DNA from 3 places in the Verrucosispora sp. SN26_14.1 genome. Region 2 is predicted to be linked to each of the others. Evidence: riboswitches for the same ligand, from Rfam matches in the RefSeq annotation. Region 2 holds a riboswitch; each other region holds the start of a gene.
What was found. Region 2 has a riboswitch for cobalamin ahead of EYA84_RS24795 (ribonucleoside-diphosphate reductase subunit alpha). Riboswitches for the same ligand answer to the same signal wherever they lie in the genome.
Positions count from the first base shown of each region.

Region 1: another riboswitch for cobalamin. It lies ahead of bluB (5,6-dimethylbenzimidazole synthase); the one in region 2 lies ahead of EYA84_RS24795 (ribonucleoside-diphosphate reductase subunit alpha).
Region 3: another riboswitch for cobalamin. It lies ahead of EYA84_RS09375 (energy-coupling factor ABC transporter permease); the one in region 2 lies ahead of EYA84_RS24795 (ribonucleoside-diphosphate reductase subunit alpha).

Region 1 covers NZ_SISL01000112.1:7,775-14,228, reverse strand. The annotation lists gene EYA84_RS13100 (hypothetical protein) at 1-109, opposite strand, end outside; gene EYA84_RS13095 (signal peptidase I) at 106-1,353, opposite strand; gene EYA84_RS13090 (hypothetical protein) at 1,366-1,998, opposite strand; gene EYA84_RS13085 (SipW-dependent-type signal peptide-containing protein) at 2,008-2,643, opposite strand; gene EYA84_RS13080 (VOC family protein) at 2,803-3,540, shown strand; gene bluB (5,6-dimethylbenzimidazole synthase) at 3,554-4,189, opposite strand; cobalamin riboswitch at 4,229-4,432, opposite strand; gene EYA84_RS13070 (MalY/PatB family protein) at 4,501-5,658, shown strand; gene EYA84_RS13065 (TetR/AcrR family transcriptional regulator) at 5,717-6,325, shown strand; gene EYA84_RS13060 (hypothetical protein) at 6,437-6,454, shown strand, end outside.
Region 2 covers NZ_SISL01000376.1:4-5,183, reverse strand. The annotation lists gene EYA84_RS24800 (ribonucleotide-diphosphate reductase subunit beta) at 1-910, opposite strand, end outside; gene EYA84_RS24795 (ribonucleoside-diphosphate reductase subunit alpha) at 907-3,282, opposite strand; cobalamin riboswitch at 3,417-3,625, opposite strand; partial or broken gene EYA84_RS24790 (AMP-binding protein) at 3,746-5,180, shown strand, end outside.
Region 3 covers NZ_SISL01000066.1:2,405-8,858, reverse strand. The annotation lists gene EYA84_RS09395 (RNA polymerase sigma factor) at 1-314, opposite strand, end outside; gene EYA84_RS09390 (YncE family protein) at 394-1,644, shown strand; gene EYA84_RS09385 (roadblock/LC7 domain-containing protein) at 1,833-2,252, shown strand; gene EYA84_RS09380 (DUF2267 domain-containing protein) at 2,257-2,661, opposite strand; cobalamin riboswitch at 2,756-2,961, shown strand; gene EYA84_RS09375 (energy-coupling factor ABC transporter permease) at 2,991-3,683, shown strand; gene EYA84_RS09370 (energy-coupling factor ABC transporter substrate-binding protein) at 3,680-4,009, shown strand; gene cbiQ (cobalt ECF transporter T component CbiQ) at 4,009-4,752, shown strand; gene EYA84_RS09360 (energy-coupling factor ABC transporter ATP-binding protein) at 4,749-5,615, shown strand; gene EYA84_RS09355 (alpha-glucuronidase) at 5,647-6,454, shown strand, end outside.

The DNA.
Region 1 (6,454 bases), on a different contig from region 2:
GCGCGAGCACCCCGACGGTGAAGGCGAGCACCAGGGCGGCCGTACCCGCGAGCCACCGGCGCCCGACCTGTGCGGTGGCTGGTCGAGCCGGCTTGCCCGGACGCCTCACGGCCGCCCCACCCGGATGCGGCGTCGGCGTACGGCGAGCACGAGCAGGAGGCCGGCGAGCAGCGCACCGGCCCCGACGGCCAACGGTGTCCGCAGGTCGGGTCCGGTGCGCGGAAGCGGGCCGACCGTGCCGCCGGCCGAGGCCCGGTCGCCGAACCCGGTCGCGGTGACGACGAGGTCCGCCGACCCGGCGGCCGTCGCGCCGGCGAGCAGGCTCGCGGTGACGAGGACCCACCGTTGCTGATCGGCGCGCATCGAGTCGATGGTGATCGGTGCCGTGGTCAACCTGGTGGCCGGACCGTCCGCGAGGACCTGTTTCTCCTGGCCGGTGGGGCAGCCGCCCTTCACCCACCGCTGCGGGCAGACGGCGGCGGTCACCTGGAGTCCGTCCGGCCTGGCGGCGAGCGGGCCGGAGGCCGACAGCGAGATGGTCACCGTGCCCGGCTGCGGCGCGTGTGCCGAGACACCCACCTGCCAGGGCACGGGTTCCTCCGGCGACATGGTGGTCATCCGCGCCTCGTCGCCGATCGAGACCAGGGTGAGGTACCGGCTCCGGATGACCTCCTCGGTCGGGTCGGCGCGGGCCGGGCTCGGTGCCGCGAGCACCGCAGCGGTGACACCGGGCAGCACCGCCACGGCCAGAAGGAGGCATCGCAGGGTCGAACTCGGGTGCGCGTCCGTCTCTCGATCCGGTGTCGCCCCGTCCGGCCCCGTCCGCCGATGGCGAGCCGGTGGCCGGGGCTCGCTGCGCGGCCAGAAGGCCCAGGTCACGATCGCGGCGGTGCTGATCGTGATCGCGCTCATCGCGTACACGTTCGATACGGTGCGGACCGCGTACCCGAGCCGGGGCGCCGACCACTCGACCAGCCGTACGTGGGTCACCGCGTACGGAGCGGTGTCGTTGGAGTCGTTCGCGTCCCCGCGCAGGGTGAGCAGGCGCGTGGACCCACCCCCGTCGGCGATCTCGACCACCCGGTGGGTGATCGGTGCCAGCGGCGAACGGTCGACGGTCACGACGTCTCCCACGACGACCTCGGACGCGGGGATCTCCCGCACCACCGCCAGTGATCCGGCGGGGATGCTCGGGCTCATCGACCCGGTCTTGAACAGGATGAGCGAGATGTCGAAGAAGAACGCCAGCGGGACGAGGACGACGCACACCGTCCCGCCGACGGCGAGCAGGGTCAGCGCCAGATCGCCGACCCTCGCGAGGAGTCGACGCCGCTGACGCGCTGGTCCCACCATCCGACCGGTCCTTTACGTAGACGTGGCAGTGAATTCCCAGGTGACCGCACCGGTGGTGCCCTGGTACGCGTTGCCGGCTCCGGACTGCACACGTGCCTCGAAGCAGAACCGCAACTGTGGCGTCGCGCCGGCCGGCGCCGTGATGGCCGACGACACCGGCGACCCGGGAACCGAGGTGATGCCCAGGTAGCTGGGCCCGACGATCCATGTCGGCGTACCGGTGAAGGCGGCGGCCGCGCAGGTGGTGCTGGTGGTGGCGGTCCGCACCACGCGGTACTCCAGTACCGGCAGCAGGGCACCGGCGTTGTTGGACGAACCGGTCAGCGCCACCGTGCCGCCGACGTTCGTCGTGGCTGTCGTCCGGATGTCGAGGTAGGCGTAGAACGAGACCGAGGGGGACATCGCCGTCGCGGTGAACGCCAGCGTCGCGGCGTTCACCGCCGGGGTGTGGCTGGCCCAGGTACTCGACGCGGTCTGCGACTCGGTGCCGAAGACACTGGCCGCGAACGACCCGGTGCCGTACTCGCCGTCCGTCCACGCGGCGAGCGTGGACGTCGTGCCCAGGCCGATGACCAGGGCACCGGCGAGTACGGCACGGGTCCGGCGGAGCCGTGGTGTCCCGGCCGGCGTGCGACGGTTGACCACGGCCACCACCTACACGGATTCGGCGAGGAGCTGCCAGGTCTCCGTGACCGACGTGCCCTGCACCAGACCGTCGTCCGCCGTGACGACGAAGCACAGGAACACCGGAGCGCCGGGTGTCGTGGGCGGAGTGCCCTGGGTCAGGTTGAACGACACCGCACCGGTCACCGAGTCGAGTGCGGTGCCCTCGGCCACGATCCACGTCGGAGTCGTGGGTTCCGGGCTGCAGTCGCCGAACGTCGGGACGGTCGCGATGCCGTAGGTGAGCCCGACGAAGGTGGGCGGTGCGGGGGTGGCCGAGGCCACCGTGACGGTCGCGTCGTACGTCGTGGCCGCGGTCAGGCGCACCGCGAACGGTGCGGCGACCACGTCGTCCGGGCTCATGTTGTCGAAGCCCGTGCTGAACGCCAACGCCGCCGCCGTGCCGGCGGTCGGGTGCTCGGCGTAGGTGGTGCCGTCCGTGCTGCCCTCCATGCTGAAGCTACCGGCGGTGAACGTGCCCGAGGCGTACTCGGAGTCGTTCCAGGCGGCGAGGGTGATCGTGGCGCCGAGGCCGAGCGCGAGCCCGCCGGCCAGGATCGCCTTGAGCTTGCGACGACCTCCTCGACTGCTCGACTCGCCCGTCGTCATCCCTGTCGGTCCAGTCAACTTGTCCTCCTCGTGCATCCCCGTTGGCGTGCTGTCACGCAGGGACACGATAAAGCTCTAATACGGACAAGTCGGGCGTGAATTCCGAAACTTCACGGAGGTGTATCGACTGGCATCAAGTAAATCGAATTCGTTTCGCGATGCCGCTAGCATCGCCGGATGGCAACGCGACTCGTGCAGATCAACATGAAGGCCCGGGACGACTCCGCGCTGGGCGGTTTCTGGGCGGCGGCGCTCGGTTGGGGGATCTCCAGCGAGGAGCCAGGCGTCACCAACCTCGAACCCGAGGGTGTCGACTATCCCGACCCGGTCGCCGTCTTCGTCGACCTCGTCGTCTCCGCAGAACCCAAGACGGCGAAGAACCGGGTACACCTCGACCTCGCCACCACCTCGGCGGACCATCACGCCGCGACGGTCGCGCGTCTGAAGGAACTCGGCGCCACCCCCGCCGACGTGGGTCAGGGCGACGTCCCGTGGACGGTGATGGCCGACCCGGAGGGCAACGAGTTCTGCGTCCTGGAACCCCGGCCGACGCTCCAGGACGTCGGACCGGTCGCCGCCGTCGTGGTCGACTGCGCGGACCCGCGCGCCATGGCCGACTTCTGGAGCACCGCCACGGACTGGCGTCTGCACGACATCACCGACCGCGCAGCGGTCCTGCGCTCCGCCGCCGACGTGGGCCCGTACCTGCACTTCCTCCGCACGCCCGACGCGAAGACCGGCTGGAACCGGGTCCACCTCGACGTCCGCCCGTATCCCGGTGACGACCCGCAGGTCGAGGTGGACAGGCTGCGGGCCCTGGGCGCCACCACCGTGGACGTGGGCCGCGACGATCTCCCGTGGACGGTCATGGCCGACCCGGAAGGCAACGAGTTCTGCCTCCTCGCCCCCGGCTGACGCGTACCCGGGGTCAGTGGTCCGACGGCTCCCACCGGTCCCGGTGCACCGCTGCCTGCCAGGGACGGCGCTGCCGCCAGCCGTGTCGCTCCAGGTCCGGCACCTGCTCCAGGTGGGTGACCGGACCCAGGCACAGCCAGGCCACCGGGCGGACACCCGCCGGGATCCGCAGCAGGTCCCGCACGAACGGCTCCCGGTAGAACGAGACCCACCCCACGCCGAGCCGCTCGGCCGTGGCCGCCAGCCACAGATTCTGGATCGCCAGGCACACCGAGTACAGGCCGGCGTCGGCGATGGCGTGCCGACCCAGCACCGTCGGGGACCCCCGGTCCGGGTCGTACGTCACCACGACGGAGAGCGTCGACTCCAACACCCCGTCGATCTTGATCCGGCTGAACCGGCGCGCCTCCTCCCCGTGCAGACCGGCGGCGAAGACGTCCCGTTCCTGCTGCACGTGGCGGTGGAACTCCGCCCGCAACCCAGGATCGCGGACCAGGATGAAGTCCCACGGCTGCGACAGGCCGACGCTGGGCGCGGCATGCGCGGCGGCCAGCACCCGATCGAGGACCTCGGCCGGGATCGGCGCGCCGGTGAACTCGCCCCGTACGTCCCGGCGGGCGTGGATGACCTCGTACACATCGTCGAACATGGGCAGGCTCCCGCTGCGCTCCAGGCCCTGCCCTCACGGCAGGGCAACCAGGCGCGAGGCCGGTCTTCGGACTTCCGGATCGTCACCTCACCGCCCGCCTTCCCGGCCCGAGCCGGGCCAGTGGCTGCGCGTGACGCGCGTGGGCGGCAGCTCCCCGGTCACCGCGGCGGGCCCGTGCCGGACTCTCACCGGCTTCCCGATTCTCCCCACCACCGGCGGGGCACCTCGCAACAGTTCGTGCCGCCGAGCACCCTACCGGACACCGTCGTCCGTCGGCGCTGCCGGAAGATCGAGTCACTAGTCTCGGTGTCGTGACCTCCGAGACCACGCCCCTGCGGCAGCTCACCCTCGATCAGCTCCGGAAGCGGACGAGCGAGAAGTGGCGCGCCCACCCGGGCGACGTGCTGCCGATGTTCGTGGCGGAGCTGGACGCGCCGCTGGCCGGGCCGGTCGTCGACGCGATCATCGAGGCCGTCCGACGTGGTGACACGGGCTACCCCGCCGGCACCGCCTACGCCGAGGCGCTCGCCAACTTCGCCCGCGACCGCTGGGACTTCGACGGCATCGCCGTGGACCGCACCACGATGGTCCCGGACGTGATGAGCGGCATCGTCGAGGTCCTCGACGTGATCTGCGGCCGGACGGACGCTGTCGTGGTCAACTGCCCGGTCTACGCGCCGTTCTACCAGGTGGTGGGGCGTACCGGTCGCCCCATCGAAGAGGCCCCGCTCGGCGCGGACGGCCGGATCGACATGACGGTCCTGGACGACGCGTTCCGGCGCGCGGCACGTCGTGGCTCCCGGCCCGCGTACCTGCTGTGCAGCCCGCACAACCCGACCGGCAGCGTGCACACCGCCGACGAACTCGCCGAGGTCGCCGCACTGGCGGACCGACATGGTGTGCGTGTGGTGGTCGACGAGATCCACGCGCCGCTGGTGCTGGCCGGGGCGAGGTTCACGCCGTACCTGAGCGTGCCGGGCGCCGAGAACGGCTTCTCGGTGATCTCCGCGTCCAAGGCGTGGAACCTCGCCGGTCTCAAGGCCGCCGTCGCCGTCGCCGGACCCGCCGCGGTCGACGATCTCGCCCGCATCCCCGCCTGGGTCAACGAGAGCCCCAGCCATGTCGGAGTGCTGGCCCACGTCGCCGCCCTGCGGGACGGCGGCGATTGGCTCGACGCCCTCCTGGCCGATCTCGACGAGAACCGTCGTCTCCTCGCCCGGCTACTCGCCGAACACCTTCCCGCGGTCCGATACCGCCCTGGCGAGGGCACCTATCTGGCCTGGCTCGACTGCCGCGCCCTCGGTCTCGGTGACGACCCCGCCGCGACTTTCCTCGAACGCGGCCGGGTGGCGCTCAGTCCCGGCCCCGTCTTCGGCACCGGGGGAGCGGGACACGCGCGATTCAACCTCGGCACCACCCCCGAACTGGTCGCCGAAGGAGTGCGGCGGATGGCCGGGGCACTGACCTGACGCCGGTGGCACTGCCGGCCCGTTCGCAGCGAACGCCGGGATTGCTACTGTGGTGAACATGTATGCACCCGAGGATCGCACCGCCAAGGCGATCATTCGGGACACGGCCCTGGAACTCTTCGGCGAACAGTGGCCGGCGGCCGCGTCGCTCAAGCAGGTGGCGGAGCGCGCGGGAGTCTCGCAGTCGCTCATCATCAAGCACTACGGGTCGCGGGAGGGCCTGGTCGCCGCCGTGGACGCGCACGTGCTGGGCGTGTTGGGCAACGCGCTGGAGGCACTCGCCGAGACAGCCGGTTCCGGCCCGCCCGACCGCTTCCTCGCGTCGGCCGACGCGCTGTCCTCCCCGTCGGCCACCCGGTATCTCGCGCACCTGCTCGTCGGCACCACGTCGCGCTCGGTCGAGGCGTATCGGATGCTGCAGGGGTTCGCCGACTCGCTCATGCACCGGATGGCCGACGCGGGCGCGGTCGCCCCGGACGTGGACCGGGCACAGCTCGCGGTCGTGCTGCTGGCCCACGAGCTCTCCATCATCCTGCTGCGCGACCGCATCACCGACGTGCTCGGCACCGATCCGATGGGCCACGACGGCCTGCGGCGCTGGTGGGGCACCATCGACCGGCTCTACTCCGGCACGGCGATCCAGGAGCCCGTCCCGGCCGACGGCTGAGTGACGTCGTCGAGTCGGGCTCCTCCGGACAGACCCTCGACTCGACGGGTGCATAAACGTTCACTATGCTGAGCGATAGTTCACCACCCGTCCTGCGAGCGAACGGCAGCCATGCCCACGACAACGCCC
Region 2 (5,180 bases):
GTGCGATGCCGAGGACGGCCAGCCGCCGGTCGGCCACGTGCTGGAGGTACTCCCGCATGTCGGCCGGCGACATGCCGGAGACGCCCTGCTCCAGCAGGTCGACGGCGAACTGCACCTCGCACTCGACCGCCTCGGCCAGCATGTCCTTGACCTGCTGCTCCAGCTCGGCGTCGAACAGGTCCGGCTCCTCGGCGCGGACGGTGTCGACCACGTCGAAGGCGAAGGCCATGTGCATGGACTCGTCGCGGAACACCCAGTTGGTGCCCGAGGCGAGGCCGTGCAGCAGCCCCCGGGAGCGCAGGAAGTAGACGTAGGCGAAAGCGCCGTAGAAGAACAGGCCCTCGATGCAGGCGGCGAAGCAGATCAGGTTCAGCAGGAAGGCCCGCCGGTCCTCGCGGGTCCGCAGCTCGCGCAGGTCGAAGATGGAGTCGATCCACTTGAAGCAGAACTCGGCCTTGCGGGCGATCGACGGGATGTTCTCCACCGCCGCGAACGCCTCGAACCGTTCCTTTTCGTCCGGAACGTAGGTGTCCAGCAGGTTCAGGTAGAACTGGACGTGCACCGCTTCCTCGAACAGCTGCCGGGAGAGGTACAGCCGGCCTTCCGGCGAGTTGACGTGCTGATAGAGGTTGAGCACGAGGTTGTTGGCGACGATGGTGTCGCCGGTGGCGAAGAACGCCACGAGCCGGGACACCAGGTGCTGCTCGGCCGGGGAGAGTTTGGCCAGGTCGGCGAGGTCGGAGTGCAGATCGACCTCCTCCACCGTCCAGGTGTTCTTGATGGCGTCCTTGAAGCGGTCGAAGAACTGCGGGTAGCGCATCGGCCGCAGGGTCAGGTCCATGCCGGGGTCGAGCAGCAGGTGCCGCTCCCCCACGCCGGTGCTGGTGCTGGTCTCGGAGACGGTGGTCACTGGCATGCCTCGCAGCTCTCGGGGTTCTCCAGGGAGCAGGCCAACGCCTCGTCGTCGCTGACCGCCACGACCGGCGTGACGCTCGGGGTGACGGCGACAGTGGCCTGCTGGATTCGGGTCGCCGGACGCGACCGCAGGTAGTAGGTGGTCTTCAGCCCGGACTTCCAGGCGTACAGGTACATCGAGGAGAGCTTGCCGATGGTCGGCGCGCTCAGGAACAGGTTCAGCGACTGCGACTGGTCGATGAAGGGGGCGCGGGCCGCCGCCAGGTCGATCAGCGCCCGCTGCGGCAGCTCCCACGCGGTCCGGAACAGCTCGCGTACGTCGGCGGGCAGCTCGACCACGCCCTGCACGGAACCCTCGGCGCGCTTGATCTGCTCCCGGATCGGGGCCGTCCACAGCCCGCGCGCCTTCAGTTCGCGGACCAGATAGGTGTTGATCTGGAGGAACTCGCCGGACATCGTCTCGCGCTTGAACAGGTTGGACACCTGCGGCTCGATGCACTCGTAGCAGCCGGCGATCGAGGCGATGGTGGCGGTCGGGGCGATCGCCACCAGCAGCGAGTTCCGCAGGCCGTGCCGACCGATCGTCTCGCGCAGCGCGGCCCACCGCTCGGTCTGGCCGACCTCGGCGCCCCACAGGTCCGGGTGCAGCTCACCCCGGGCGGCGCGGGTCTCGGCGTACGCGGGATGCGGGCCGAACCGCTCGGCGAGCCCGGCGGAGGTCTCCAACGCGGTCAGGAAGATCTCCTCCTGCACGCGGGTCGACAGTTCCCGGGCGGCCGGGGAGTCGAACGGCAGGCGCAGCGTGAAGAGCGCGTCCTGGAGGCCCATCAGCCCGAGCCCGACGGGGCGCCAGCGCGGGTTCGACGCCGCCGCCTGCTCGGCCGGGTAGTAGTTGATGTCGATCACCCGGTCCAGGAACACCACGGCGGTACGCACCGTCGCGCGCAGCCGCTCCCAGTCGACCCCGTCCGCGGTGACGTGCGCGCCCAGGTTGACCGACCCGAGGTTGCAGACCGCCGTCTCGGCGTCGTCGTTGACCTCCAGGATCTCGGTGCAGAGGTTCGACAGGTGGATGGTGTTGCCCGGGGCACCGGTCTGGTTGGAGAGCCGGTTCGAGGCGTCCTTGAAGGTCATCCACCCGTTGCCGGTCTGCGCGAGCGTCCGCATCATCCGGCCGTACAGGTCTCGGGCCTTGACGGTCTTGACCGCCTTCTTCTCCGCCGCGCGGTACGCCTCGTCGAACGCCTCACCGAACAGGTCGGGCAGCTCGGGGGCGTCCGACGGGTCGACCAGCGACCAGTCGCCGTCCGCCTCGACCCGGCGCATGAACTCGTCCGGAATCCAGTTGGCGAGGTTCAGGTTGTGCGTACGCCGGGACTCCTCGCCGGTGTTGTCCCGCAGTTCGAGGAACTCCTCCACGTCCGGGTGCCACGGTTCGAGGTAGACGCAGGCCGCGCCCTTGCGACGGCCGCCCTGGTTGACCGCGGCCACCCCGGCGTCCAGTGTCTTGAGGAACGGCACGATGCCGTTCGACCTGCCGTTGGTGCCCCGGATCAGGGCGCCCCGACCGCGCACCCGGGACCAGGAGATGCCGATGCCACCGGAGAACTTGGACAGCTTCGCGACCTGGTGGTAGCGCTCGTAGATGGAGTCGAGCTCGTCGCGCGGCGAGTCGACCAGGAAGCACGAGGACATCTGCGTGTGCCGGGTGCCGGAGTTGAACAGCGTCGGCGAGCTGGGCAGGTAGGCCAGGCTGGACATCAGCCGGTAGAAGCCGATCGCCTCGCCGGGCGTCTGGGACAGGCCGCAGGCGACCCGCAGCAGCCAGTACTGCGGCGTCTCCACCACGAGCCGGGTCTGCGGGTGCCGCAGCAGGTACCGGTCGGCGACGGTGCGCAGGCCGAAGTACTCGAAGCGCAGGTCCCCCGCCGGGTCGACGGCGTCGTCCAGCTTGCGGGCGTTGCGGGCCACGAACGCGGCGGTGTCGTCGCCGATCAGGCCCAGGCCGTGTGCGTACCGGATGGACTGGCTGAAGCTGGCCACCTGCTGTCCGCGGACCTCCTTGTCCACGTACGCGGCCAGCAGTCGGGCCGCCAGCTTCGAGTACTGCGGCTCCTCACCGATCAGTTCGGCCGCGGTCTGGATGGAGAGCTTGTCCATCTCGGCCGTGGTCGCGCCGTCGTACAGCCCGCTGATGGTCTTCGTCGCCACCCGCAGCGGGTCGATCTCGTCCAGGTCGGCGACCCACCGCTCGACCGCCTTGACGATCTTGTTGACGTCCACCGGCTCGGTGTCGCCGTTCCGCTTGCGGACCTGCATGACGTGCCGGCGTTGCTCCGGCCCCGCCTGCTCCTGGGTCACCGTCATGTTCCCCTCCTCACGCCTGTCCCCGAGATCGTCGGGTCCGCGCGGGAGGACGCCGCCGGTCTGCCGACGGCACTGCTGCCGTGACGACCAGCTCCTGGCGTCGGCCGTCCCACGCGGCCTTCGACCGCCGCACACGTCGCGTGCGGCGCGCTGGCAGGTCTTCGGACTCGTGGGCCTGATGCTCGCGCCTACTGGCCGTCGCTTCCCAGACCTGGCGGGTCCAGTGCGTGATGACGGCGGTCGTTCCCACTCACCGCTGCGGGGCAGTCCCGGATTCACACCGGGTTCCCTCTTGCCTCGACCGCCGTGGAGCGGCGGTCGAACCAGCTACGGGGCACACCATATATGGGTGCGGTGCGGAGATGGCAACACCAGATGCTGTGCCGGGCGTGTCGCGTGTCAGATGACGGGCATCCCGGCGACCGTCGGCCGGGTACTCGATCATGCCCACTAGCATCGTCGCGTGCAGACTGCGGCCGGACCCGGCGACCGACGGACACTGCTCGACGTCCTCGTCCAGGCCGCAGATCGCGCACCCGACCAGGTGGTCGTGCACGTTCGCGAGGACGGCACCGAGCGCACCGTCACCGTGCGGCAGTTGCGGGACGAGTCGCTGCGGGTGGCGGGCGGCTACCGGGCGGCCGGCGTGATCCCCGGCACCCCGGTGATCCTGGTCGCCGACGCCGGCGACGACTTCCAGCCGCTGTTCTGGGGGGCGCTCGCCGCCGGGCTGGTCCCGGTGCCGCTGCCGCCCGAACCGGCCCGGGTACGGGCGGTGCGCGAGCTGCTCGCCGACGCGGTGACCGTGGTGGACGACGCCACCGGGGCGGTCGCCGACGGGCTGGCGGGCCTGGTGCTGCGGCTGGCCGACCTGCGTACCAGCCCCCCGCTGGAGGAGTCGTTCGCCGCCGACCCCGACGACGTGGCGTTCCTCCAGTTCTCCTCCGGCAGCACCGGCACGCCGCGCGGGGTGGAGCTGACCCACGCCAACGTGCTGGCCAATGTGGAGCAGTCCCGGCTGGCCAGCGGCGCCGGACCGGACGACGTGCTGGTCACCTGGATGCCGTACTTCCACGACATGGGGTTGATCGGCACCCACCTGACCCCGCTGGCCATCGGGTGCACGCAGGTCCGCGTACCTCCGATGGCGTTCGCCAAGCGCCCGGCACTGTGGTTCACCGCCGCCCACCGGCATCGCGCGACCCTGCTCTCGGCGGCGAACTTCGCGCTGGCGCTGGCGGTCCGCCGGGTCCCGACGGATCTTCTCGCCACGCTCGACCTGAGCCGCGTCCGGTGCGTGGTGGTGGGCGCGGAGCCCATCTCCCCCACGGTGTGGCGGGCCTTCCTGACGCACGTCCGCCCGACCGGGCTCGCCCCGGCCGCCCTGCGACCGGTGTACGGCCTGGCGGAGGCGACCCTCGCGGTGACCTTCCCGCCGCCCGGGGAGGTCGCCGCGCCGCTGGTGCTGGACCGTGCCGCGCTGAGCCAGGGCCGGGCGGTGAGCACCGCGCCGGGTACGCACGCGGTGGAGCTGATGGACCTGGGACACCCCGTGCCCGGCTGCGAGGTACGCGTCGTCGACGAACTACACCGTCCGCTGCCCGAGGAGCGGGTGGGCCTGGTCGAGGTACGCGGCCCGAACGTGGCGCGCGGCTACCACCGGGATCCGCAGGCCAGCCGGGAGACCTTCGTGGACGGCTGGCTGCGCACCGGTGACCTGGGCTTCCAGCGCGCCGGCCGGCTCTGTGTGACCGGCCGCGCGAAGGACGTGATCTTCGTCAACGGCCGGACGTTCCACGCGTCCGACCTGGAGGCGGTGGCCGCCGCGACCGCCGGGCTGCCGGCCACGATGACCGCGGTGGTCGGCTGCACCGCCCCGGACCTGGCGCTTATACACC
Region 3 (6,454 bases), on a different contig from region 2:
GCCCGGGCGGCCCGCAGCACCAGACCGGTACGCCGGTCGCGTGACCGGTGCAGGTTGCGTGTCTCGTTCGCCACGATCGCCAGCAGCCACGATCGGAACGAGGCGTCGCCGCGATAGCGGGACAGTTTCCGGTAGCCCTTCACGAACGCCTCCTGGACCATGTCCTCCGCGTCAGCTCCCGCGCCGAGCAGGATCGCCGTCCGGTACGCGGACGCGGTGTGCCGGGCGACCAGGAGTTCGTACGCCTCCAGGTCACCTGCCTGCGCGCGGGTGACGAGTTCCTCGTCGTCCAGGGGAACCTCCGGTGGGATCACTGTCCTGACACCGGTCGTGGCGTTCAGGTTCCACTCTCCGCCGACGGAACCGGAATCGGCGTGACGGTGTCATCCGGGCATGATGGCGACGAGGACGACCACCCGCCGTACCCTGTTGTCCGCGCTGGTGGGCGCGGGTGCCGCGACGCTGGTCGGGTGTGATCCGACCGGGTCACCGGTGGCAGGCGTGCCGCCGGATCCGCTGCTCGTGGACCTGGCCGACGGACTCGGCCTGCTCCGTGGTGCCGAACGGCAGGTGGTCCCGCACGCCGTCGCCACCGCCGACGGGCGGTCGGTGTACGCGAGCACGCCGGAGGGTGCCGACACCGCGTTCTGGCGGATCGAGACCGCCACCGGTGTCGCCTCCGCCCGGGTGCGGCTGCCCGGCCGCTGGGTGCCGCAGACGGTCTCCGCCGACGGCACGTGGGTGGTACTGACCACCGAGGCGGTGAGCGTCACCGCAGCGTCTCCGGCCGGGCGGGACGCCACGCCGGTGCTGATCGCCGACGCGGGTGGGGTGCGGCACCGGCTGCGACTGCCGGGCAACGTCGTCCCGGAGGCGTTCACCCACGACCACACCGGCCTCTTCGTGCTGGAGTGGCTGCCGCCGCAGACGCCGGACCGGTACCGGGTTCGGGTGGTCGACCTCGCCACCGGTGTGGCCGGCCCGTTGCAGACCCGCCTCAAGCAGGCGATCCCGGCGGGCGCGGAGGAGGAGATGCGCGGTGACGGGCGTCAGGCGGTACTCGCCCCGGACCGTCGCGTCCTGTACACGCTCTACACCCATCAGCCCGAGCATCGGCACACCCGGGACCGCATCAGTGGACGGCCGGGGAGCGACGTCCACGCTTTCGTGCACACGCTGCACCTGCACGAGCGGTGGGCCTACTGCGTGGATCTGCCGCACCCGTTCGGGGAGGGCACAGCCGACGGGCACGCCATGGCGATCGCCCCGGACGGTTCCCGGCTGTACGTCGCCGACCTGACCTCCGGGACCGTCGCCGAGATCTCCACCGAGGAACTGACGGTACGCCGTACCGCCGTCGTGCCCGGCGTGTCCGGCCCGGCGTACGCGACGGCGGACCACGATCGGCTCTTCCTCGGCGGGGCCGGTGTGCTGCGTACGGTGGATGCGGTCGGTCTGCGGGTCGTCGCCGAACGACCGGTCGACGCCCCCGTCACCGGTCTCGTCCTCGGCCCCGACGGTGGCCGTCTCTATGTGGGTGGGCCGTCGGCGGTGCGGTGGCTCGACCCGACCAGCGGTGCCGAACTGGGTCGTGTCGCCGTGCCCGGCCTGGTGGGGTTGCGGGGTCCGGTGCCGTCGTCCTGAGCGGGTGTCACCGTCGGTCAGAAGAGGGATTCCCGGTGTGACCGGGACGTCCGACCCGTCCGATTAGGGTGACCAGCGTCGTCGTACGTTAGGGGGATCAGAGAACAGGATCGGGCCACCAGTGGGCTCCTGAGGCCGCGTCTTCTCTGGTACGAACGTAGGAGTTTCGACGAGAGGACAGCGCCCTTATGACCCATGCCCTGGTCACCGCCGAGAACCTCAACGACGCGCTCGACGACATCGTGGATCGGGTGCCCGGCGCCAAGTTCGCGGTGGTGCTCTCCCCGGACGGCATCATGCTGGGGGCCTCGCGGGGCATCGACGAGGAGATCGCCGAGGAACTGTCCAGTGTGGTCTGTGGGCTCCAGGCGCTCGGTCTGGCCGCCGCCCGATTGTGCGGTGAGGGTGAGCTGCACCAGGTGGTGGTGCAGATGTCGCGGGCGTTCCTGTTCCACGCCACCACCGGCAACGGGGCGATCCTCACCGTCGGTATCGACGGCTCGGCGGAGGTGGGGGACATGGCGTACGAGGTCGCCCTCTTCTGTGCCAGGGCCGGGCACCATCTGCCGGTGTACGTGGAGCCGGCGCCCCACCTGACCGGGCGGTGACCCGCTAGCCGCGGTCGCGCTGCGCGTCGTACGACGGCGCCGGGTTGGCCACCTGCCACAGTTCGGCCGGCAGGTTCGCGATGACGTCGTCGTGGTCGGCGGGGGCGACGTCACCTCGAATGGTGTCCAGGACCGCCCGGATGCCGGCCTCGGCCAGGTCGGGATCGACGTCGGCACGGCCGCCGACGCGGTCGACGAACACGTCGAGCCCGAAGCGTTCGGCGGTCTCGCTGGGCGCGAACGTGTACGCCCGCAGCCCTTCCGGGAGTCGGTCGGCCAGGTCCCGTGCCTCGCCGCCGTCGATCCGCTCGGCGAGCGTGGTCAGGGTGGCGCGCGCGATGGCGGTCGCCTGCTCCGTCGACGCGCCGGTGCGGTGCGCCACGGAGTCGATGAACTCGTTCTCGTCCAACCGGTCGGCCCCTTCTCGCAACGGATCTGGCGTCTACCCGTGAATCGTCGTGACAAACGGCACTCTTCACCCGCGTACGGTCGCGGTGGCATCGACGAGTCTTGTGCGTCGGTGTGCGGAACGGATAACGTCGCGCCGTCGCGGTAACGGGAAGCCGGTGTGATACCGGCGCGGCCCTCGCCACTGTGACCGGGGAGTTCACTCCGACTTGTACGCCACTGGGTCCGTGGAGGACCTGGGAAGGCCGGAGTACGCGACGATCCGGGAGCCAGGAGACCGACCCCGACATGTGATCTCGTCCACGAGGTGTTGGAAGGGGAGGTCGACTCATGCACATCGCTGAGGGCTACCTACCACCGGTGCAGGCGGCGGCATGGTTCGCGGTCTCGACACCGTTCGTCATCCACGGTGCGCGCAACCTGGTCCAGCAGGTCCGCGCGAACCCCGACGCGAAGCTGTTGCTCGGCGCGGCCGGGGCGTTCACCTTCGTCCTGTCGGCGCTGAAGATCCCTTCGGTGACCGGCTCCTGTTCCCATCCGACGGGTGTGGGTCTCGGCGCGATCCTGTTCCGGGCACCGGTGATGAGTGTGCTCGGCACGATCGTGTTGCTGTTCCAGGCGCTCCTCCTGGCGCACGGCGGGTTGAGCACGCTCGGCGCGAACGTCTTCTCGATGGCCATCGTCGGCCCCTGGGTGGCCTTCGGCGTGTACGCGCTGATCCGCCGGTTCGGTGGCGGCCTCGGCATCTCGGTGTTCTTCGCCGCTGCCCTGGCCGACCTGGCGACGTACTGCGTGACCAGCGCGCAGCTCGCGCTGGCCTTCCCGGATCCGGATTCGGGCTTCGTCGGCGCGCTGGCCAAGTTCGGGTCCATCTTCGCGGTCACCCAGATCCCGCTGGCGATCAGCGAGGGGCTGCTCACGGTCCTGGTGGTCCGGCTGCTGGTCCGGGTGAGCCCGCAGGAACTCCGCCGGCTCGGCATCCTGCGCCGTCCGGCCCCGACGACCCAGGGAGCGGTGGCGTGAAGTCGTTCGGCCGGACCAACCTGTTGTTGCTGCTCGCCGTGGTGGCGTTGGCGGTGGCGCCGCTGGTGCTGGGGCTCGGCAGCGGCGAGGAGCCGTTCGCCGGTGCCGACGCCCTCGCCGAGGAGGCGATCGTCAACGACCATCCCGACTACGAGCCGTGGTTCAGTTCGATCTACGAACCGCCGTCGGGTGAGATCGAGTCGGCGTTGTTCGCGCTTCAGGCCGCCCTCGGTGCCGGGTTCCTCGGCTATTACTTCGGGGTGGCCCGGACCCGGCAGCGGCTGCGTGGCGAGCAGTCCGCGACCGGGGAGAAGACCACCGACTAGTGCTCGCGTTGGACGTGGCGGCGTACGCCAGCCCCTGGCGACGTCGCCACCCGGCGGAGAAGGCTCTGTTGGCCCTGGGGCTGTTGGGCTGCGCCCTGCTCCTGCCGCCGTGGCCGGGCGCCCTGGTGGTGGGCCTGACCGCAGCGGTGGCGTTGCTCGGGCCGGCGGCGCTTCCGCCGCGTCTGCTGGTGCGGGTGGCCCGGACGCCGTTGCTGTTCATCCTGACCGGCTCGGTGCCGATGCTGGTGGCGGTCTCCGGTCCGACACAGTTCCGGTGGGCGCCGGAGGGGCTGGTGACGGCCGCCACGACCGCCGGTCGGGCCTGCGCCGCGCTGCTCTGCCTGCTGCTGTTCGCCGCCACCACGCCGCTGGCCGACGTGCTGCCCCGGCTCCAGCGTCTCGGGGTGCCCAGCGCGGTCACCGAGGTGGCCGCGCTGATCTATCGGATGCTGTTCCTGCTGCTGGAGAGTGTGCACGCGGTGCGGCAGGCCCAGGCGGCCCGGCTGGGTTACCGGACCTGGGCCAGCACCTACCGGTCGCTGGCCGGGCAGGCCGGCGCGGTCTTCGTCCGGGCGTTCTCGCTGGCCCGGCGCTGGGAGGAGGGGTTGGCGCTGCGCGGTTACACCGGCTCGTTGGCGGTACGCACCGAGGTCCGCCAGCCGTCGGCGGCGTTCCTGGTCGTCACCGTGCTGCTGCTGGCGGCGGTGGTGCTGGCCACCCGGTTGCTGGTGGTGCTCGGGTGAGCGGCGATCCGCCGCTGTTGGAGCTGCGCGGGGTCAGTTTCGGGTACGAGGCGGAGCGTCCGGTACTGACCGGCGCCGACCTGTCGGTGCCGGCCGGGCGGCGGATGGCCGTGCTGGGGCCCAACGGCGGTGGCAAGACGACCCTGTTCCGGCTGATGGTCGGATCGCTGGCCGCCGACGCCGGCACGGTGCTGGTCGGCGGGGTGCCGCTGCGCCGGACCCGGGCGGGGCTGCTGGACGTCCGTCAGCAGGTGCAGCTGGTGCTCCAGGACCCCGACGACCAGTTGTTCGCCGCGACCGTCTTCCAGGACGTCTCGTTCGGGCCGGTCAACCTCGGTCTGGACGACGCGCAGGTGCGGCAGCGGTGTACCGAGGCGCTGGCCGCGTTGGAGATCGGCGACCTCGCCGACCGTCCCACCCACCTGCTCTCGTACGGCCAGCGTAAGCGGGTGGCGATCGCCGGGGCGGTGGCGTTGCGGCCCCGGGTGCTGATCCTGGACGAGCCGACCGCCGGACTCGACCCGTCGGGGGTGGAGGCGTTGCTGCGCACGCTCGACGCCCTGCACCGGGCCGGCACCACGCTGCTGCTCGCCACGCACGACGTGGACCTGGCGTACCGGTGGGCCGACGAACGGGTACTGGTGGCGGGTGGCCGGATCCGGCAGGGGGTGTCCGGCGCCGAGTTGGGCGGCGGAGACCTGCTCGACGGTGCCGCGTTGACTCCGGCGTGGGCACCGGTGGTGCATCGGCTGCTGGACCGCGTACCCGGCCTGGCCGGGGCCCGTCCGCGTACCCCGGGGGAGTTGGCGCGGCTCCTGGAGACTCCGGTCGGTACCGCCCGAAAGGTTCCGGAAGGACCTTGACGCATCGATCAACTTAGTTACGATCTGCGTAATGCGACGGATTTGCCCGGAGCGCGACACCGGCTCCGACCCGACCGACGTCCACCCCGCCTGGCTGCCGCCGGCCGCGTTCCGCGCCGTCGGTTCCCGGCACACCCTCGTCCACGGTGACGGCCTGCTCGTCGACACCGTGTGGCACGAGGTCCGGACCGCCTGCGCCACCCACGGCGGCACGGTCCGCCGGTCCGCCGACGGCCCACCCGCCCACCTCGTCCTCACCCTGACCGACCACCGCGCGTCCGCAGTGGACGACGACGGGACGCAGCGCGTCCTCGACGCCGCGCGGGCCGACCTGGACGCCGCCGGTGGCGGTCCGCTCGGTCCCGAGGGGTACGCGGCCGTCCGCCACGGCGAGGTCACGGTGGTGCTGGCCGACGCACCGGCGGGCCTGCTCCACGGGCTGTTCCACGTGGTCCGGCTCGGGGAGTCGGCGTTCGGCGCACCGCATCCGGCGCGGGCGTACCGGCCGGTGATGCGGCGACGGATGCTGAACCACTGGGACAACGTCGACGTGCATCCGGTGATGGGCCAGGTCGAACGCGGGTACGCCGGCGGGTCGATCCTCTGGCGTGCCGGCCGGGCACATCCGGACCGGGCGCGGGTGCGGGCGTACGCGCGGTTGCTGGCGGCGTGCGGGATCAACGCGGTGTCGGTGAACAACGTCAACGTGCACGCCACCGAGGCGCGGCTGCTCACCGACCGGCTCGACGACGTCGCCGAGATCGCCGAGGACCTGCGTCCGTACGGCATCCGGGTGCACCTGTCGGTGAACTTCGCCGCGCCGGTGATGGTCGGTGGGC